One region of the Actinacidiphila yeochonensis CN732 genome, then DNA from elsewhere that is predicted to be linked to it. Evidence: riboswitches for the same ligand, from Rfam matches in the RefSeq annotation. Region 1 holds a riboswitch; the other holds the start of a gene.

What was found. A riboswitch is a leader RNA that binds a small molecule or an ion and turns the genes downstream of it on or off. The one in region 1 is predicted to bind glycine.
Region 2: another riboswitch for glycine. It lies ahead of gcvP (aminomethyl-transferring glycine dehydrogenase); the one in region 1 lies ahead of gcvT (glycine cleavage system aminomethyltransferase GcvT).

What each region holds. Positions count from the first base shown of each region.
Region 1 is NZ_JQNR01000005.1:2,961,390-2,970,465, reverse strand. Features, by position in the region: gene BS72_RS24390 (enhanced serine sensitivity protein SseB C-terminal domain-containing protein) at 1-389, opposite strand, end outside; gene BS72_RS24385 (enhanced serine sensitivity protein SseB) at 635-1,381, opposite strand; glycine riboswitch at 1,693-1,804, shown strand; glycine riboswitch at 1,805-1,922, shown strand; gene gcvT (glycine cleavage system aminomethyltransferase GcvT) at 1,994-3,109, shown strand; gene gcvH (glycine cleavage system protein GcvH) at 3,345-3,725, shown strand; gene glyA (serine hydroxymethyltransferase) at 3,733-5,001, shown strand; gene BS72_RS24365 (L-serine ammonia-lyase) at 5,127-6,512, shown strand; gene BS72_RS24360 (DNA adenine methylase) at 7,428-8,642, opposite strand; gene BS72_RS24355 (hypothetical protein) at 8,639-9,076, opposite strand, start outside.
Region 2 is NZ_JQNR01000005.1:4,377,563-4,386,638, forward strand. Features, by position in the region: gene BS72_RS29720 (small basic family protein) at 1-146, shown strand, start outside; gene BS72_RS29725 (DUF881 domain-containing protein) at 154-1,014, shown strand; gene BS72_RS39670 (FHA domain-containing protein) at 1,208-1,909, shown strand; gene ftsR (transcriptional regulator FtsR) at 1,987-2,730, shown strand; gene BS72_RS29740 (bifunctional nuclease family protein) at 2,906-3,379, shown strand; gene BS72_RS29745 (MerR family transcriptional regulator) at 3,718-4,320, shown strand; gene BS72_RS29750 (DNA polymerase IV) at 4,456-5,874, shown strand; gene BS72_RS29755 (PRC-barrel domain-containing protein) at 5,981-6,349, opposite strand; glycine riboswitch at 6,588-6,696, shown strand; glycine riboswitch at 6,698-6,814, shown strand; gene gcvP (aminomethyl-transferring glycine dehydrogenase) at 6,879-9,076, shown strand, end outside.

The sequences.
Region 1 (9,076 bases):
CCGACCGCCACCCGGCGCAGGTCGGCCCAGGGCACGCCGATCCCGCCGCCGGCCGCGTGCGGGTTGATCCACAGGCCGAGCCGGTCGGGGTAGAGGCACTGGGCGATCTCGCGGCCGGAGACCACCTCGTGGTCGCGGTTCCACCCGCTGGCGGCCAGCTCGCGCGGCGAGCTGAAGCAGGGCGTGTAGCCGTACCCGTCCAGTTGCATGGAGCCGTACCGCGCGTCCGGTGAGCCCGGCGAGCCGTGCCAGAGCAGCATCCACACCTGGCCCTCGGCCAGCGACGCGAGCAGGTTCTCGTATGCGTCGAACCGGCCGGGTGCCACCTGGAGCAGCGACTGCTCCACCTGGCCGGCCGGCGCCGCACCGCCTTGCGCGCCCGCGATCACGTGGGACCGCCCCTTTCCCCTCGTCCTTGCGTTCACCTCACGTCGCCCGCCATCAAATCAGGTGGGGGTTCGCGGTGGAACGTCGACCGACTCAACCGCTTCCGGATATACGGCGCGTACAGGTCCGCTGAACGTGCCCGGCCCACCGGGTGTGCGCCGGTCCCCGTCCGCGGGTTCCGCGCGCCGCCCGGCCCGGGACCGGGTCCGTCGGGGACCCGGCCCCGGGCCCGGGCTCAGTCGCGGGCTCAGTCGCGGGTGAAGAACGGCTGCACCCTGTCGAGCATCCAGTCGCCGACCGGGTCCTGGGCCAGGTCCAGGAGGATCAGGTGGACCGGCCAGGGCGGCAGCGCGGTGCCCGCGGCCCGGCCCAGCGCGTCCAGGGCGGCGGCCCGGTCGCCCTCCTGCCAGCCGTCCAGCTCGACCCCGACGAAGAGCGCCGGCGGGTCGTCCTCGACCACCGCCATGGCCCGCCGGGCGCTGAGCACCACCGGGGTCACCGCGAACTCGCCGGCCGCCGCGGCCAGGAAGTCCACCGGTTCGCTCTCGTGGTCCGGCTCCCACAGCCGCACCCGCGCGCCGGAAGCGGTCTCCGCGCCGCGCTCCCCCGCCGCGGGCCGGCACAGCCGGGCCACGGCCGCGGGCGGCAGCGGCACCCCGACCGCGCCGCCGGGGTTGACCGCGATGCCCAGCTGCGGCGGCAGGCCGCGGGCGAACTCCTGGACCGGCGCCACCGTGCACGACATGCCTTCGGCGGCCAGCCGGAACTGCTGCTCGGAGCTGAACACCGGCACGAACAGCGCGCCGCCCAGCTCCATCGTGGGCAGGTCGAGTTCGACCGAGTCCGGGCTGCCGCCGTTCGGCAGCGGCACCCACACGTGCGAGCGGCCGAGCACCTCCAGCAGCCTGGGCGTGGCCGCGGGGTTGCCCAGGCTGGCGCTCAGCACCTCTTCCAGCTCGTTGGCCGGCCATATGTACGGCGCCGGATTCTCCATACCCACCCTTGTCCGCGCTTGTCCGTCACGTGCGCGGGAAACCCTATCCGGCCCGGGGCCCGCGGGGGATGCCGCCGACCGGGTGCTTCCGGACGGGCGCGGAGGAGCATGAAGGGACACGGAGGGGTGCGGACCGGTCGGGGTGGAGCCGGCTCGGCCCTCGCCGCGCCGCTGCCCGGCGGAGGCCGGAGCGCTGCCGGACCGCTGCCGGACGACGGGCCGCTGTCCGGCGGGCCGGCCGGGCGGGCCGGGCGGGCGGGGCCCCGGGGCGACGTGCAATGATGAGGCCAGACATCTGCATAACGGCCGTTCGAGGCCGCGCGGGAGAGTTCCGGGACCAGCCGGCCGGTACGGCGGCGGGCCCGGCGCCGAAGGAGCAAGCCCTCCCTTGAATCTCTCAGGCACAGATACCGCGCGGGCGAGGCAGATCTGAAAAGCGGAGCGGTGCGCCCCCGGGCCCCGCTCCCACCCAAGGTGCAAACCGTGGCCCCTCGCCGGGTTCACGGTGAACCTCTCAGGTTCCGATGACAGATGGGGAGGCCGGACCGAGGGCCCCTCGTCCGGCCCGTACCGGCCGCCATCCGACCGTCACACCTGGGAGTCCACAACCCCATGAGCGAGCCCCGCAGGACCGCGCTCGACGCGCTGCACCGCGCCCTGGGCGCCACCATGACCGACTTCGCCGGCTGGGACATGCCGCTGCGCTACGCCAGCGAGCGCGAGGAGCACCAGGCCGTGCGCACCCGGGCCGGCCTCTTCGACCTCTCGCACATGGGCGAGATCGCCGTCACCGGGCCGCAGGCCGGACAGGCGCTGGACCACGCGCTGGTCGGCCACCTGTCGGCGCTGGCGGTGGGCCGGGCCCGCTACACGATGGTGTGCGCGCCCGACGGCGGCATCCTCGACGACCTGATCGTGTACCGGACCGGCGACCAGGAGTACCTGGTCGTGGCCAACGCCTCCAACGCCCAGACGGTGCTGGACACGCTGGCGCTGCGCGCGGCCGGGTTCGACGCCGAGGTGCGCGACGACCGCGACGCGTACGCGCTGCTCGCCGTCCAGGGCCCGCAGGCGCCGGCCATCCTGGCCTCCCTCACCGACGCCGACCTGGACTCCCTGCGCTACTACGCCGGGCTGCCGGGCGTGGTCGCGGGCGTGCCGGCGATGATCGCCCGCACGGGCTACACCGGCGAGGACGGCTTCGAGCTGTTCGTGGCGCCGGGCGACGCCGAGAAGCTGTGGCAGGCGCTGACCGAGGCGGGCGCGCCGCACGGCCTGGTCCCCTGCGGGCTGTCCTGCCGCGACACCCTCCGGCTGGAGGCCGGCATGCCGCTGTACGGCCACGAGCTGACCGCCTCGGTGACGCCCTTCGACGCGGGCCTGGGCCGGGTCGTGAAGTTCGACAAGCCGGGCGACTTCGTCGGGCGTGAGGCGCTGCTGGCCGCGGCCGCCCGGGCCGCGGAGGTCCCGCCGCGCACCCTGGTCGGCCTGGTCGCCGAGGGCCGGCGGGTGCCGCGGGCCGGCTTCCCGGTGGTGGACGCGGCCGGCGCGGTGATCGGCGAGGTCACCTCCGGCGCGCCCTCCCCGACCCTCGGGGTGCCGATCGCGATGGCGTACGTCGACGCCGCCCACACCGAGCAGGGCACGTCCGGGGTGGCCGTGGACATCCGCGGCTCCCACGAGCCGCACTCCGTGGTGGCGCTGCCGTTCTACAAGCGCGCCCGCTGACCGGTGGCTGGTCCGGTCACCGACCGGTCACCGGACCGGCCACCGGTCGATCGCCGGACCGGCCACCGGCCGGTTCCGTCTGAGCCCGCCGTCCGCGTCCCCCGCCCGGCTCCCACCGGCGGCGCGCCGGCGGGCTCGTACCGAAAGCCCCACCTCCCCCCACCCGACCGCCGCGTGCGCCGTCCGTGGCCCGCGCGGCCGTACCCACACCTCCATATCCGGGAGAATTCGCGCCATGACCATCAACCCTGAGCAGCTGCGCTACAGCAAGGAGCACGAGTGGCTCGACGCCGCCGAGGACGGCGTGTCCACCGTGGGGATCACCTCGCACGCCGCCGACGCGCTCGGTGACGTCGTCTTCGTCCAGCTCCCGGAGGTCGGCGCGTCGGTCACCGCGGGCGAGAGCTGCGGCGAGCTGGAGTCGACCAAGTCCGTCAGCGAGCTGTACTCGCCGGTCAGCGGTGAGGTGACGGAGGTCAACCAGGACGTGGCCGACGACCCGTCGCTGGTGAACACCGCCCCCTTCGCCGGCGGCTGGCTGTTCAAGGTGCGGGTCTCCGGGGAGGCCGAGGAGCTGCTCTCCAAGGCCGAGTACGACGCGTTCATCGAGGGCTGAGGCCGCCATGTCGCTTCTGAACCAGTCCCTGCACGACTTCGACCCGGACGTCGCCGCCGCCATCGACGCCGAGCTGGAGCGTCAGCGCACCACCCTGGAGATGATCGCCTCCGAGAACTTCGCGCCCACCGCGGTGCTGGAGGCCCAGGGCTCGGTGCTGACGAACAAGTACGCCGAGGGCTACCCCGGCCGCCGCTACTACGGCGGCTGCGAGCACGTCGACGTCATCGAGCAGCTCGCCATCGACAGGGTCAAGGCGCTGTTCGGCGCCGAGGCGGCCAACGTGCAGCCGCACTCCGGCGCGCAGGCCAACGCCGCGGCGATGTTCGCCCTGCTCAACCCCGGGGACACCATCCTGGGGCTGGACCTGGCGCACGGCGGCCACCTCACCCACGGCATGCGGATCAACTTCTCCGGCAAGCTGTACGACGTGGCCGCCTACCACGTGGACGCCGAGACCGGCCTGGTCGACATGGCCGAGGTGGAGCGGCTGGCCAAGGAGCGGCGCCCGAAGCTGATCGTGGCCGGCTGGTCGGCGTACCCGCGCCAGCTGGACTTCGCGGAGTTCCGCCGGATCGCGGACGAGGTCGGCGCCTACCTGATGGTGGACATGGCCCACTTCGCCGGCCTCGTCGCGGCGGGGCTGCACCCCTCGCCGGTGCCGTACGCGGACGTGGTGACCACCACCACGCACAAGACGCTGGGCGGCCCGCGCGGCGGCGTCATCCTGGCCAAGGCCGAGCTGGCGAAGAAGATCAACTCCGCTGTCTTCCCTGGTCAGCAGGGTGGCCCGCTGGAGCACGTGATCGCCGCCAAGGCGGTCGCGTTCAAGGCGGCGGCGACGGACGAGTTCAAGGACCGGCAGTCCCGTACGCTGGAGGGTGCCCGCATCCTGGCCGAGCGGCTGTCCCAGCCGGACCTGGCCGGGGCGGGCGTGTCGGTGCTGTCCGGCGGCACGGACGTGCACCTGGTCCTGGTGGACCTGCGCGAGTCCGCCCTGGACGGCCAGCAGGCCGAGGACCGGCTGCACGCGGTGGGGATCACCGTCAACCGCAACGCGGTGCCGAACGACCCCCGGCCGCCCATGGTCACCTCGGGCCTGCGGATCGGCACGCCCGCGCTGGCCACCCGGGGCTTCGGCGCCGACGACTTCCGCGAGGTCGCGGACGTCATCGCCGCCGTGCTGACCGGCTCCCCCTCCTTCCCCGAGGAGGAGCAGGCGCCGCTGCGCGCCCGCGTGGCCGCGCTGGCCGGGCAGTACCCGCTCTACGCGTGAGCCGCGGGGGCGGGCCGTCGAAGCCTCGGCGGCCCGCCCCCGGGCAGCGCACCGCCCCGCGCGGCCCGGCCGCGCGGACCGACCGGGGGACAACGGCGTCCCCCGCACACCAGGAGCCGCACCACATGGCAATCTCCGTCTTCGACCTGTTCTCCATCGGGATAGGCCCGTCCAGCTCGCACACCGTCGGCCCGATGCGGGCGGCGGGGATCTTCGCCCACCGGCTGAAGAACGACGGACTGCTGGCGCACACCGCCTCGGTCCGCGCCGAGCTGTTCGGTTCGCTGGGCGCCACCGGCCACGGCCACGGCACCCCCAAGGCGGTCCTGCTGGGCCTGGCCGGCCACTCCCCGCGCACGGTGGACACCGAGGCGGCCGAGGGCGAGGTGGACCGGGTCCGCGCGCTGCGGCGGCTGAACCTGCTGGGCGCCCACGAGATCGCCTTCGACCCGGACGCCGACCTGGTGATGCACCGCCGCCGGTCGCTGCCGTACCACGCCAACGGGATGCGGCTGCTCGCCCGGGACGAGGCCGGCGCGGTGCTGCTGGAGAAGACGTACTACTCGGTCGGCGGCGGCTTCGTCGTCGACGAGGACGCGGTCGGCGAGGACCGCATCAAGCTGGACGACACGGTGCTGCGCCACCCGTTCCGCACCGGCGACGAGCTGCTGCGGCTGGCCCGCGAGACCGGACTGTCCATCTCGGCGCTGATGCTGGAGAACGAACTGGCCTGGCGCACCGAGGCGGAGATCCGGGCCGGGCTGCTGGAGATCTGGCAGGTCATGCGGGAGTGCGTGGAGCGCGGCATGAGCCGCGAGGGCATCCTGCCGGGCGGCCTGAAGGTGCGCCGCCGGGCCGCGCAGTCCGCCCGCCAGCTGCGGGCCGAGGGCGACCCGGCGGTCCGCGCGATGGAGTGGACGACGCTGTACGCGATGGCCGTCAACGAGGAGAACGCCGCGGGCGGCCGCGTGGTCACGGCCCCCACGAACGGCGCGGCCGGCATCATCCCGGCCGTCCTCCACTACTACCTGCGCTTCGTCTGCCCGGCCGGAGCGCCCCAGGCCGAGCAGGACGACGCGGTGGTCCGCTTCCTGCTGGCGGCCGGCGCGATCGGCATGCTCTTCAAGGAGAACGCGTCGATCTCCGGCGCCGAGGTCGGCTGCCAAGGCGAGGTCGGCTCGGCCTGCTCGATGGCGGCGGGCGGCCTCGCGGAGGTCCTGGGCGGCAGCCCGGAGCAGGTGGAGAACGCGGCGGAGATCGGCATGGAGCACAACCTGGGCCTGACCTGCGACCCCATCGGCGGCCTGGTCCAGATCCCGTGCATCGAGCGCAACGGCATGGCCGCGGTCAAGGCGGTCACCGCCGCCCGCATGGCGATGCGCGGCGACGGCCGCCACCACGTCTCCCTCGACAAGGTGATCCGCACGATGAAGCAGACCGGCGCCGACATGAAGGTCAAGTACAAGGAGACCGCCCGCGGCGGCCTCGCGGTCAACGTCATCGAGTGCTGACGAAACAGGGCCTGACCTGCGACGTCTCGTCTTTCAGAGCTGTCAGGCGCTTTCCTGCTTGCACAGCGAAAACTCCCTGAAAACTCCCTCGGACGAAGCAGAAAGTCCCTGAAAACTCCCTGGCGAACGCGGGCCGCAAGGCCCCCTGACCTCGGGCTGCGCCGACTCCGCCGCCGTCCAGAGGCGGGCTTCAGTCCCTGGATGGTGGTGGACAGGCTCAGTCGAGCGGCGGGCTTCGGAAGAAGCCGCAGCGAGTCACAGTCAGTGATCTGCCGCGGCTTCTGCCGACCACTGACCTGCCTGGGGACGCCACCCGGCTCCCAACCCGAGACCTACGCATTACGAGCCCGAGAGTGATCATGATGGCTACTGCCAGCATCGATCATTTGGTACTGAACCCGCAGGTCAGAACGTTGCACCGTGATCCACGATCCCGTCCGAACCGGCACGTGTTACCCCGTCCGCTCACGCATCGCTCACGCAGGCTGGCCACTTGCGACCGCTTCTAGCCCGCCAAACCGCCGCGGCGTGGCAACCGTCGACCCAGCGGCTCATGTCTCAGTTGCCGATCCAACCGTCGCCGTAGCCCTCCGGTAGTCGCGCATCGGCGCGGCGAAGACCGTGAACACCACCCACCCGACCGCACCGGCGACCCATACCGAGCCGTGCACGAGCTGCACGCGCAGGACCCTCCCTGTGGGCGATCACCCGACAACTCAGTCTGCCGCGCAACACCACAGCCGTCGCCGACAGGTGATCTCGGACGAGTCCTGGCCGGCGGCCGATCAGCAGATGCGGCCTCCTACCTGACCAAGCCGTACACCGACCTGCGCGGAGCTGAACCGGATCGCGGGCACGAACAACTACGGACGGAAGGTGATGAACAGGTAGCGGAAGGCGGATAACCCCCAGCAATCAAGGCAGCTCGCGCAGCTGGTGATCTACGGGGACAGTGGATGGCGGGAGGGTTGTGATGAGGAGTTCATCAGCATCGCGCTTGCCGGTCTTACCACTAGCGCTGTAGCGCGTCTTCACCAACCGTTTCGTCAAGGGCCACGAGCGTACGCCGAGCGTCTCCCGGTCCACGCGGCTAGGCGTCATGCGAGCGTGCGCGTAGAGCCAAGTGCTTTCGGTCAACATTGGGTTGTTGTCGTAGCTGAGCAACCAGCGGAACTGCGCCTTGGTACGCAGATATCCGGCGAGCTGCATGTGGAGCATGTGGTCGTCTGATTCCGCCTTGCCACCCCTGTCGCCGCCGTATCCACCTCGGGGGTCGAAAGAGGTTCGGTACAAGTGCGAGGCTTTTTCGATGTAGGGCGGGTCGAGGTAGGCAACAACGCGAGACGGGATCAGCTGCGGGTAGTAGCTGGGCACGTCATCGAGTGTCTGCTGCCAGTCCTTGTGCCAGACATCGACGATCCGGCCGGTGTCGTACAGGTGACCGACGTATCGAAGCCGTTCCTCTATCGCTTCCGGATTCCACCGGCATCCGATGCCGTACGGGCTCGCTTGCTTGCGTCCACCGATCGGGCCTGCCTTACCATGAAGGATTCCAGAAAAAGTTGTGCGGTTTAGAAATAGGCACTGTGTCGCCAACTCCAGTCGGACCGTGGCAGGCTTCGCTTTCCGAGCGGGCGCCCAGGAACGCCAATAGTCCCACCGCTCGACAGCGGCTACTCCGCCCGGCTTGACGTATCGGGTCCACTCGTCATGCATACGGCCGATCAGCGCCTCTGTATCGGCGGCCGCGGTCTGCCAGAAGGCAGTCACCAACGGATCCACGTCAGCGAGCAGCACTCGGTCGACGAGCCCTTGGCCAACGAGTCGCAAAGACGCCGACGCTCCGCCGGCGAAAGGCTCGACCAGCAGGTTGATTTCCGGAACGGCCCTCGACCCCTTGGCGGCATCCAAGATTCGGGCGATCACCGGCGCGAGGGACGACTTTGCTCCGGGGTAGCGCAGGGGCGACTGGTACCTGCTCATCATGAGCGCGTGGTCAACGACGCCGAGGGGTGAAACGAGTGGGCGGGGGTTGTCGAGGATGTGCGTCGGGATTGCCGGCGCAGCAACATGCGCAGCGTGAGCATCACGGAGGGGGGCGACCGGCAGCACAGCCACATTCTCGATCATGGGGCAAACCGTACCGGAGCCGCTTGTCCACCAGTCGAGTCGAGGCCGAGGCGTTTGGTGGCTACGAGGCGGAGCACATCGGTGCCCACGCCGATCGGGAACGCGGCCTTCCCGTGCGCGGCCGCCACCGGGATGATGCCATCGACGTACATCGAGGAACCGGTGCGGTCGATCACGTCGAGGATTGCCGGCAGCGTCGGGTAGGCCGCCGGGTCGGCTTGCCCGCCGTTGGCATCATACGGTGCACCCACCGGTGGGGGCACGGTCGGGACGACGACTCGCCCATCAAGCGCCCGATACACGAACTTGCGGCCCCAGTATGTCTCCTTGCCGTAGGCCCGCGCGTTGTTGGCGTTTACGACTCGCGCAATGATCAGTTCGTCGCATACCAACAGGTCACCCGGTTCGAGAATGTCGTGCCGGGCCAGCTGGCG
Region 2 (9,076 bases), 1.4 Mb from region 1:
CCAACGTGGTGGTGGCGGCGCTGATCGTGTTCCTCGGCGACAAGCTCGGGGTGGGCTCCCAACTGTCCACCGGTGTGGTCGTCGTGCTGGGTATCCGCATCTTCTCCAACGCCGCGGCCATCCGCCGGCACGTCTTCCGGGCGTGATCCGCCGATGAGCCACCCGTACGAGGAACCCCCGGAGGTGCGGCCCGGGCAGCGGACCGAGGGCCCGCCGCGGGAGCCCTCCGCGACCGCCGGGGAGGGCTCCCGCACCGGCCCGGCGGCGCCGCCCGCGGGAGACGGCGCGGCCCAGCTGACCGGTGGTCAGCGACTGGTGGCCGGGTTGTGGCCGCCGCGCCTGAGCCGGGCCCAAGTGACCGCTGCGGGCCTGCTGTTCGTCCTCGGGCTGGGGCTCGCCGTCCAGGTGCGGACCACCAGTGAGAGCGGCGACGCCCTGCGCGGCGCCCGTCAGGACGACTTGGTGCGCATCCTGACCGAACTGGACAACAGGGACCAGCGGTTGCAGGACGAGAAGCACGGCCTGGAGAGCCAGCGCGCCGATCTGGAGAGCAGTTCCGACCGCGCGGCCGAAGCCCTGAGGCAGACACGGCAGAAGGCGCGGGAACTGGGCGTGCTGGCTGGTACGGTCGCGGCTCAGGGACCCGGGATCACCGTGACGATCACCGATCCGCACGGCGGCGTCGAGGCCGACTCGCTGCTCGACACCGTGCAGGAGCTGCGGGCGGCCGGCGCCGAGGCGATCCAGATCGACGGCGTCCGCGTCGTCGCCGGCACCTGCTTCACCGACGGCTCCGGCGGGGTCCTCGTCGACGGCCGCGAGGCCGTCCGGCCCTACGTGCTGAAGGTGATCGGCAACCCGCCGGACCTGGAGCCGGCTTTGAACATCCCCGGAGGGGTCGTGCAGTCACTGGAGAAGGAGCAGGTCGGCGTGGACGTGGTCCGGTCGCAGAAGATCGTCGTGGACGCCTTGCGGTCGGAGAAGCAGCCTGACTACGCTCGGTCATCGCGGTGAGCCGAGGGGTCGGTTCACCGGTGTGGTGCCAAGTGGTGGAAACTGTGAGTAGCGAGAGTTCGTCCTGCCCCACGGGCGGGTCTGCTTCTTTCAAGGGGAATCGCCCGTGAAGTTGTTTGGGAAGTTGTTCGGCAAGTCTGCGCGCCAGTCGGGTGACCCGGCCACGGCCCGCCACCGTGCGCCGCGAGGCGTGATGGAGGAGCAGGGAGGACAGGCCGCGTCCGGCGAGGGCCGGCCGCTGTTCCGGAACGATCCGCCGGCCGGCGGACACTCCGGCGCGCCCGGCGTGGCGCCTGTTGACCCCGCTTCGGCCCCGCGCATAGGTTTCGGGGAGCCATCGGCCTCTAAGGGTGGAGGGTACGGGGTGCTGGTCTGCGGAAGGTGCGGTCACAGCAACGTGGAAGCGAGCCGCTTCTGCAACAACTGCGGCGCGCCGCTGCGCGGCGGTGTGCCCGAGCGGTCCTCGGAGACCACGTCCACGATCTCCATCTCCGGCATCGAGGCGTACGAGGCGGAGGCCACCGGCCAGACGCCGATCCCGTCGCTCTCCCCGGAGGCCCAGGCCGCGGTGGAGGCGCTGCCGACGGGTTCGGCCCTGCTGGTGGTGCGGCGCGGCCCCAACTCCGGCAGCCGCTTCCTGCTCGACGACGAGGTGACCACGGCGGGCCGGCACCCGCAGAGCGACATCTTCCTCGACGACGTGACGGTCTCCCGGCGGCACGTGGAGTTCCGCCGCGGTGTCGACGGGCGCTTCGAGGTCTCCGACGTCGGCAGCCTCAACGGCACCTACGTCAACCGGGAGCGGATCGACTCGGTGCAGCTGGCCAACGGCGACGAGGTGCAGATCGGCAAGTACCGGCTGGTCTTCTACGCGAGCCAGCAGCAGCTGTTCTGAGCCGCTGTCCGCTCGCGGCCTCCAGCCGCTTCTGATCCCCCGGACGGTGGTCCGGGGGATCTCCAGGGAAGGTGGGTATGCCCAGGACGCGGAGCGGCGGGGGAGCCGGCGCCGGCGTCTCGTCGCGGGCCGGCGGCGAGCTGATGAGCATCGGCGCGGTGCTGGCCCGGTTGCGGGAGGAGTTCCCGGAGGTCAGCGTCTCCAAGATCCGCTTCCTGGAGACCGAGGGCCTGGTCGAGCCGCAGCGCACCCCCTCGGGGTACCGGAAGTTCTCCGCCTCCGACGTGGAGCGGCTGGCGTACGTGCTGCGGGTGCAGCGCGACCACTACCTGCCGCTGCGGGTCATCAGGGAGCAGCTCGACGCTCTCGACCGGGGCGACCCGGTGCCGCTGCCCGCCCAGGCGGAGCCCAGGGACCCCCTGGAGGGCGTTCTGGAGCCCGCGGCGCCCTCGCCGGTACGGGTGGGCCGGGAGGAGCTGCTGGCGGCCACAGGGGCGGACGGGGGCGCTCTGGCGGAGTGGGAGTCCTACGGGCTGGTCGAGGCCGGCCCTGACGGCGGGTACGCGGCGGAGGCGGTCGCCATCGCCCGGCTGATCGTCGACCTGGGCCGGTTCGGCCTGGAGCCGCGCCACCTGCGGGCGGTCAAGGCGGCGGCCGACCGGGAGGCCGGGCTGGTCGAGCAGGTCGTGGCGCCGCTGCGCCTGCACCGCAACCCGCAGACCCGTACCCGGGCCGAGGCCACCGCGCGCGAGCTGGCGGTGCTGTCGGTGCGGCTGCACGCGGCGATGGTGCAGTCGGCGCTCCGGGTTCGGCTGGGCTAGCGGCCGCAGGAGCAGTCCGGCCGGCGGGGTCGCAGGTCAGGGCCGGGTCCCGGCGGGCAGGCCGCTGCCGCGGCCCGGCGCGCGGCGGCGGGACACGGTCCGGGTGGCACCGGGTGGCGGCACCCGTACCGTGCCCGACTACCCAAACCCGGCGGGCACGGCCTAGGGTTGCTGTGTGAACGAGCTCGACGTTGTGGGTGTCCGGGTCGAAATGCCCTCCAACCAGCCGATCGTGCTCCTGCGGGAAGTAGGAGGCGACCGGTACCTGCCCATCTGGATCGGGCCGGGCGAGGCGACGGCCATCGCATTCGCGCAGCAGGGCATGACGCCTGCGCGACCGCTGACTCATGACCTCTTCAAGGACGTGCTCGAAGCGGTGGGACAGACGCTGACGGAGGTGCGTATCACGGACCTGAGGGAAGGCGTGTTCTACGCGGAGCTGGTGTTCGCCAGCGGGGTCGAGGTCAGTGCCCGGCCCTCCGACGCGATAGCCCTCGCCCTGCGGACCGGGACGCCGATCTACGGCAGCGACGGCGTGCTCGACGGCGCGGGCATCGCGATCCCGGACGAGCAGGAGGACGAGGTCGAGAAGTTCCGCGAGTTCCTCGACCAGATCTCGCCCGAGGACTTCGGCACCAGCAACCAGTAGACGGTGCGGACCGCCACCGGGTCCCGGCCCGTGCCGATCGGGTGGCCGGTGCGCCCTGCGCGGGCGCGCTCCGGTGCGCGGCCCGCGACGGGCCCCGGGCTGGGCGCGGCGGACGCCCGGGGGCCGGAGAAACCCGAATGGGGCAAAGTTGCAGGCCGAAAGCCATTCGGGGTGCACTTCCCGTTTCCGGGTTACTCGAAACCACCCCTGGGGTGTATTTCACTCGGCGTGCCGAGCGTGGCGATCGTTGACGCACGTGTGACGACTCCCTACCGTCGGAGGGGAAAGTCCGCTGGCACGTGCACGCGGCCGGCGGATGGGAAGGGACGGAGGGCGGCGTGAGAAGCACTGGCGACGGTCTGACGACCGGAGGCCCGTATTCCGCCCGGGGGGCACTGGCCCGAGCCGCGGTCGAGGGGAGCGGCGGTGCCGTTCCCGAGCAGCCGCCGGAGCGGGTCGGCTACCGGGGGCCGGCGGCCTGCGCCGCCACCGGCATCACCTACCGGCAACTGGACTACTGGGCGCGGACCGGACTGGTCGAACCGAGCGTCCGGCCCGCCTACGGCTCGGGGACGCAGCGGCTGTACAGCTTCGCCGACGTGGTGGTGCTCAAGATCGTCAAGCGGCTGCTCGACACCGGGGTGTCGCTGCAGAACATCCGCACCGCCGTCCAGCACCTGCGCTCGGTCGGGCCGGCCGAGCTGCCGCGGATGACGCTGATGAGCGACGGCGCCACCGTCTACGAGTGCACCTCGCCCGACGAGGTCGTGGAACTCCTCCAGGGCGGCCAGGGCATCTTCGGGATCGCCGTCGGCGTGGTGTGGCGGGACGTGCAGAGCGCCCTGTCCCAGATGCACGGCGAGCGGGTCGACACCGGAGAGACGCTGATCGGCCACAACCCCGCCGACGAGCTCGCCCGGCGGCGCAACCGGGCCGTGTGAGCCCCGTTCCAGGACGCTGATCCGCCCCGGTGGACCGCTCCGGCGGACCTCTCCGGGGCGGTCCGCGGCGCCGCACGACCCGCCGCACCGTACAGGTGTACGGCCGATGTCGGTGGGGTGCGGGACGATCGGGGTGTGAGAAGTGCGCCGACGATCCTGCATCTGGACATGGACGCGTTCTTCGCCTCGGTGGAGCAGGCGTCCAAGCCCAGCCTGCGCGGCAAGCCGGTCGTCGTCGGCGGCCTCGGCCCCCGGGGCGTGGTGTCGACCGCGTCCTACGAGGCACGCGTGCACGGCGTCCATTCCGCCATGGCCACCGCCCACGCCCGTCGGCTGGCGCCGAACGCCGCCTACCTCTACCCGCGCTTCGGCATCTACCGGCGCGTCAGCGGCATCGTCATGGCCCTGCTCGGCGCGGCGTCGCCGCTGGTGGAGCCGCTGAGCGTCGACGAGGCGTTCGTCGACCTGGAGGCGGCGCCAGGAGCCGCGGAGGACCCCAGGAGCGTCGCCCGGCGGCTGCGGGCCGAGATCCGGGCCGCCACCGGCCTGACCGCCTCCGTGGGGCTGGCCGGCTCCAAGCTGCTGGCCAAGATCGCCTCGGAGAAGGCCAAGCCGGACGGCCTGGTCGTCGTGGAGCCCGGCAGCGAGCAGGCGCTGCTCGACCCGATGCCGGTGCGCACCCTGCCCGGGGTCGGCCCGGCCACCGCCGAGCACCTGCGCCGGGCGGGCATCCTCACCGTCGGCGAGATCACCCAGGCGGGGGAGCCCGAGCTGGTGCGGCTGCTGGGCAAGGCGCACGGCGGCGGGCTGTTCGCGATGGCGGCCGGGGTGGACAACCGGCCGGTGGTCGCCGAGCGCGACGCGAAGTCCGTCTCCGTCGAGGACACCTACGACAGCGACCTCACCGACCGCGCCCACGTCCGCTACGAGATCGACCGGCTCGCCGAGCGCTGCGTCCAGCGGCTGCGCGGCGCCGGCCGGTCCGGCCGCACGGTGGTGGTGAAGGTGCGCCGGTACGACTTCTCCACCCTCACCCGCTCCGAGACGCTGCGCGCCCCCACGGACGACGCGTCGGTGGTGCGGGAGACCGCGCGGCGGCTGGCGGAGTCGGTGGACACCACCGGCGGGGTGCGGCTGCTGGGTGTCGGTGTGGCAGGGCTGGCCGACTTCACCCAGGAGGACCTCTTCGCGCAGAGCGACGCCCGGGCGGCGGGCGGCGCCGGCGCGGGTGGGTCCGTCGTCGACCTGCCCGCGAGCCCCCCGCCGCAGCCCGAGCGGTCGGCCCGCTGGCTCCCCGGCCAGGACGTCACCCACACGGAGTACGGGCCGGGGTGGGTGCAGGGCAGCGGTGTCGGACGGGTCACCGTCCGCTTCGAGGTACCGAGCGACACCCGGCCCGGACGGGTCCGCACCTTCCCCGCCGACGATCCCGGGCTGGAGCACAGCGAGCCGCTGCCCCTGGCCGCCGAGCCGGCGGCGACCGCGGACCCGGCCGCGGCGGCGGGGCCGGCGGCGGAGCCGGGTCCGGGCACGGGTCCGGGTCCGGCGCGGTAGCGCCCGTCCGGGCGGGTCCGCGCGGTGTCCCGGTCGCTGCGGGGCGGCCGGCGGATTCGGGTGGGGAGACGGGGTGGGGAGACAGGGGCCAGGGGGAGAGGGCGGGTCAGTCGCCGCCCGCCAGCTCGCCGAAGTCCCTGGCCGCCGGATCGGGGCCCGAGCGCGGCACGTCCATCCCGTAGTGGTGGTAGAGCTGGAGCTCCTGCTCCGGCGAGAGGTGGCGGCCGACACCGAAGTCGGGCGCGTCCTTGATGAGTGCCTTGCGGAACGGCACCCGCAGCTGCCCGTCGACCAGCTCGCTGGGCCCCAGCGGCACGAAGGCGTCGCGGGTGAACAGGCCGGTGCGCACCGCAGCCCACTCCGGCGAGCCGGTGGCGTCGTCGAGGTACACCTCGTCCACCGTGCCGATCCTCGCCCCGTCGCTGTCGAGGGCCCGGCGTCCTATCAGGCTGCGCGGATCGATGTCGGTCTGCACGACTCCTCCAACCCACGGGTGACAGCTGCTGACTCCACCCAAAGCCACATCCCGGGCCCTGTCGAGTCGGGGCCGAGCCGGCACCGATCAGGGACCGCCCCGCCGTCCCGCCGCCCGTTCGCCGCGCGGGCGTCCCCGGCCGGCGTCCGACCAGCGCCTCCACCAGGCCTGACGTCGTCCGCGGCGCCCGGCCGCCACAGCCTCGCCGGCCGGGCGCTGATAGGCTGGACGCGGCCGCATAGCCCGTGCGGGAGAGTCCTCACCAGCCCCGACGGTCGGGCGGGGTGGGGCGCCGAAGGAGCAACTCCTCCCCGGAATCTCTCAGGCATCCGTACCGCGCGGGTGAGGTCACTCTGGAAAGCAGGACAGCCCGGAAGCGAAGCGGCCGCCGGGTGTGTCCTCACCGACGGGGAAAGCCGCCCGGCAGCGGGGGGTGAAGCTCTCAGGTTCTCTGACAGAGGGGGAGGCCGCACGGGTGCCGGCCGGCACGGCACCCCCGATGGCCGTCGCAGACCAGGAGGCCCCCGCAATGAGCGAACGCCCCATCCCCCTCGCCGAGCTGGAAGCAGGCGTGCCCTTCGCTTCCCGGCACATCGGCCCCGACACCGGGGCGCTGGACAAGATGCTCGCCCAGGTCGGCTACGGCTCGCTGGACGAGCTGACCGCCGCCGCCGTCCCGGACACCATCAAGAGCGCCGAGGCGCTCGCCCTGCCGCCGGCCGTCACCGAGGCCGAGGTGCTGGCCGAACTGCGCGCCCTGGCCGGCCGCAACCAGGTCCTGGCGCCCATGATCGGCCTCGGCTACTACGGCACCTTCACCCCGCCGGTGATCCTGCGCAACGTCATGGAGAACCCGTCCTGGTACACGGCGTACACGCCGTACCAGCCGGAGATCTCCCAGGGCCGGCTGGAGGCGCTGCTGAACTTCCAGACCGTCGTCGCCGACCTCACCGGCCTGCCCACCTCCGGCGCCTCGCTGCTGGACGAGGGCACCGCCGCGGCCGAGGCGATGGCGCTGTCCCGCCGGGTCGGCAAGGTCAAGAACGGCGTCTTCCTGGTCGACGCCGACACCTTCCCGCAGACCCTGGCCGTGGTGCGCACCCGCGCGGAACCGACGGGCGTCGAGGTCGTCACCGCCGACCTCTCACAGGGCATCCCGGCCGAGGTCGCCGAGCGCGGCGTCTTCGGCGTGCTGCTGCAGTACCCGGGCGCCGGGGGCGCCGTACGGGACCTGCGGCCGGTCGTCGAGCAGGCCCACGAGCTGGGCGCCGTCGTCACCGTGGCCGCCGACCTGCTGGCGCTGACCCTCCTGACCTCGCCCGGCGCCCTGGGCGCGGACATCGCGGTGGGCACCACGCAGCGCTTCGGCGTCCCCATGGGCTTCGGCGGCCCGCACGCCGGCTACATGGCCGTCCGCGAGGCGTACGCGCGCAACCTGCCCGGCCGGCTGGTCGGCGTCTCCGTGGACGCCGACGGCAACCCCGCCTACCGGCTGGCGCTCCAGACCCGCGAGCAGCACATCCGCCGGGAGAAGGCCACCAGCAACATCTGCACCGCGCAGGTGCTGCTGGCCGTCATGGCCGGCATGTACGCCGTCTACCACGGCCCGGACGGGCTGGCCGCCATCGCCCGCCGTACCCACCGGTACGCGGCCGTGCTCGCCGCGGGGCTGCGCGCCGCCGGGGTGGAGCTGGCCGAGGAGGCGTTCTTCGACACCCTCACCGCCACCGTGCCCGGCCGGGCCGCGGACATCGTGGCCGCCGCCCGCGAGCGGGGCGTCAACCTGCGGCCCATCGACGCCGACCACGTCGGCCTCTCCTGCGACGAGACCACCACCCGCGCCCAGCTCACCGCCGTGCTGGCCGCCTTCGGCGCGCCCGAGGCCGACCTCGACGCGCTGGACGCGGCCACCCCGGACGCGCTGCCGTCCGCGCTGGAGCGCACCGAGCCGTACCTCACCCACCCGGTCTTCCACGAGCACCGCAGCGAGACCGCGATGCTGCGCTACCTGCGCCGCCTCGCCGACCGCGACTACGCCCTGGACCGGGGAATGATCCCGCTCGGGTCGTGCACGATGAAGCTCAACGCGACCACCGAGATGGAGCCGGTCACCTGGCCGGAGTTCGGTGCCCTGCACCCCTTCGCGCCCGCCGAGCAGGCGGCCGGGTACCTGGAGCTCATCCACGGCCTGGAGGACCAGCTCGCCGCCGTCACCGGCTACGACAAGGTCAGCCTGCAGCCCAACGCGGGCTCCCAGGGCGAACTGGCCGGGCTGCTGGCGGTGCGCGCCTACCACCGTGCCAACGGCGACACCCAGCGCACGGTCTGCCTCATCCCGTCCTCCGCGCACGGCACCAACGCGGCCAGCGCCGTGATGGCCGGCATGCGCGTGGTGGTCGTCAAGACCAGCGAGGACGGCGACGTCGACGTCGCGGACCTGCGCGCGAAGATCGAGCAGCACCGCGACGAACTCGCCGTGCTGATGGTGACCTACCCCTCCACGCACGGCGTGTTCGAGGAGCACATCACCGAGGTGTGCGCCGCCGTCCACGACGCGGGCGGCCAGGTGTACGTCGACGGCGCCAACCTCAACGCGCTGGTCGGCCTGGCCCAGCCGGGCCGGTTCGGGGCCGACGTGTCCCACCTGAACCTGCACAAGACGTTCTGCATCCCGCACGGCGGCGGCGGCCCCGGCGTCGGCCCGGTGGCCGTGCGCGCCCACCTGGC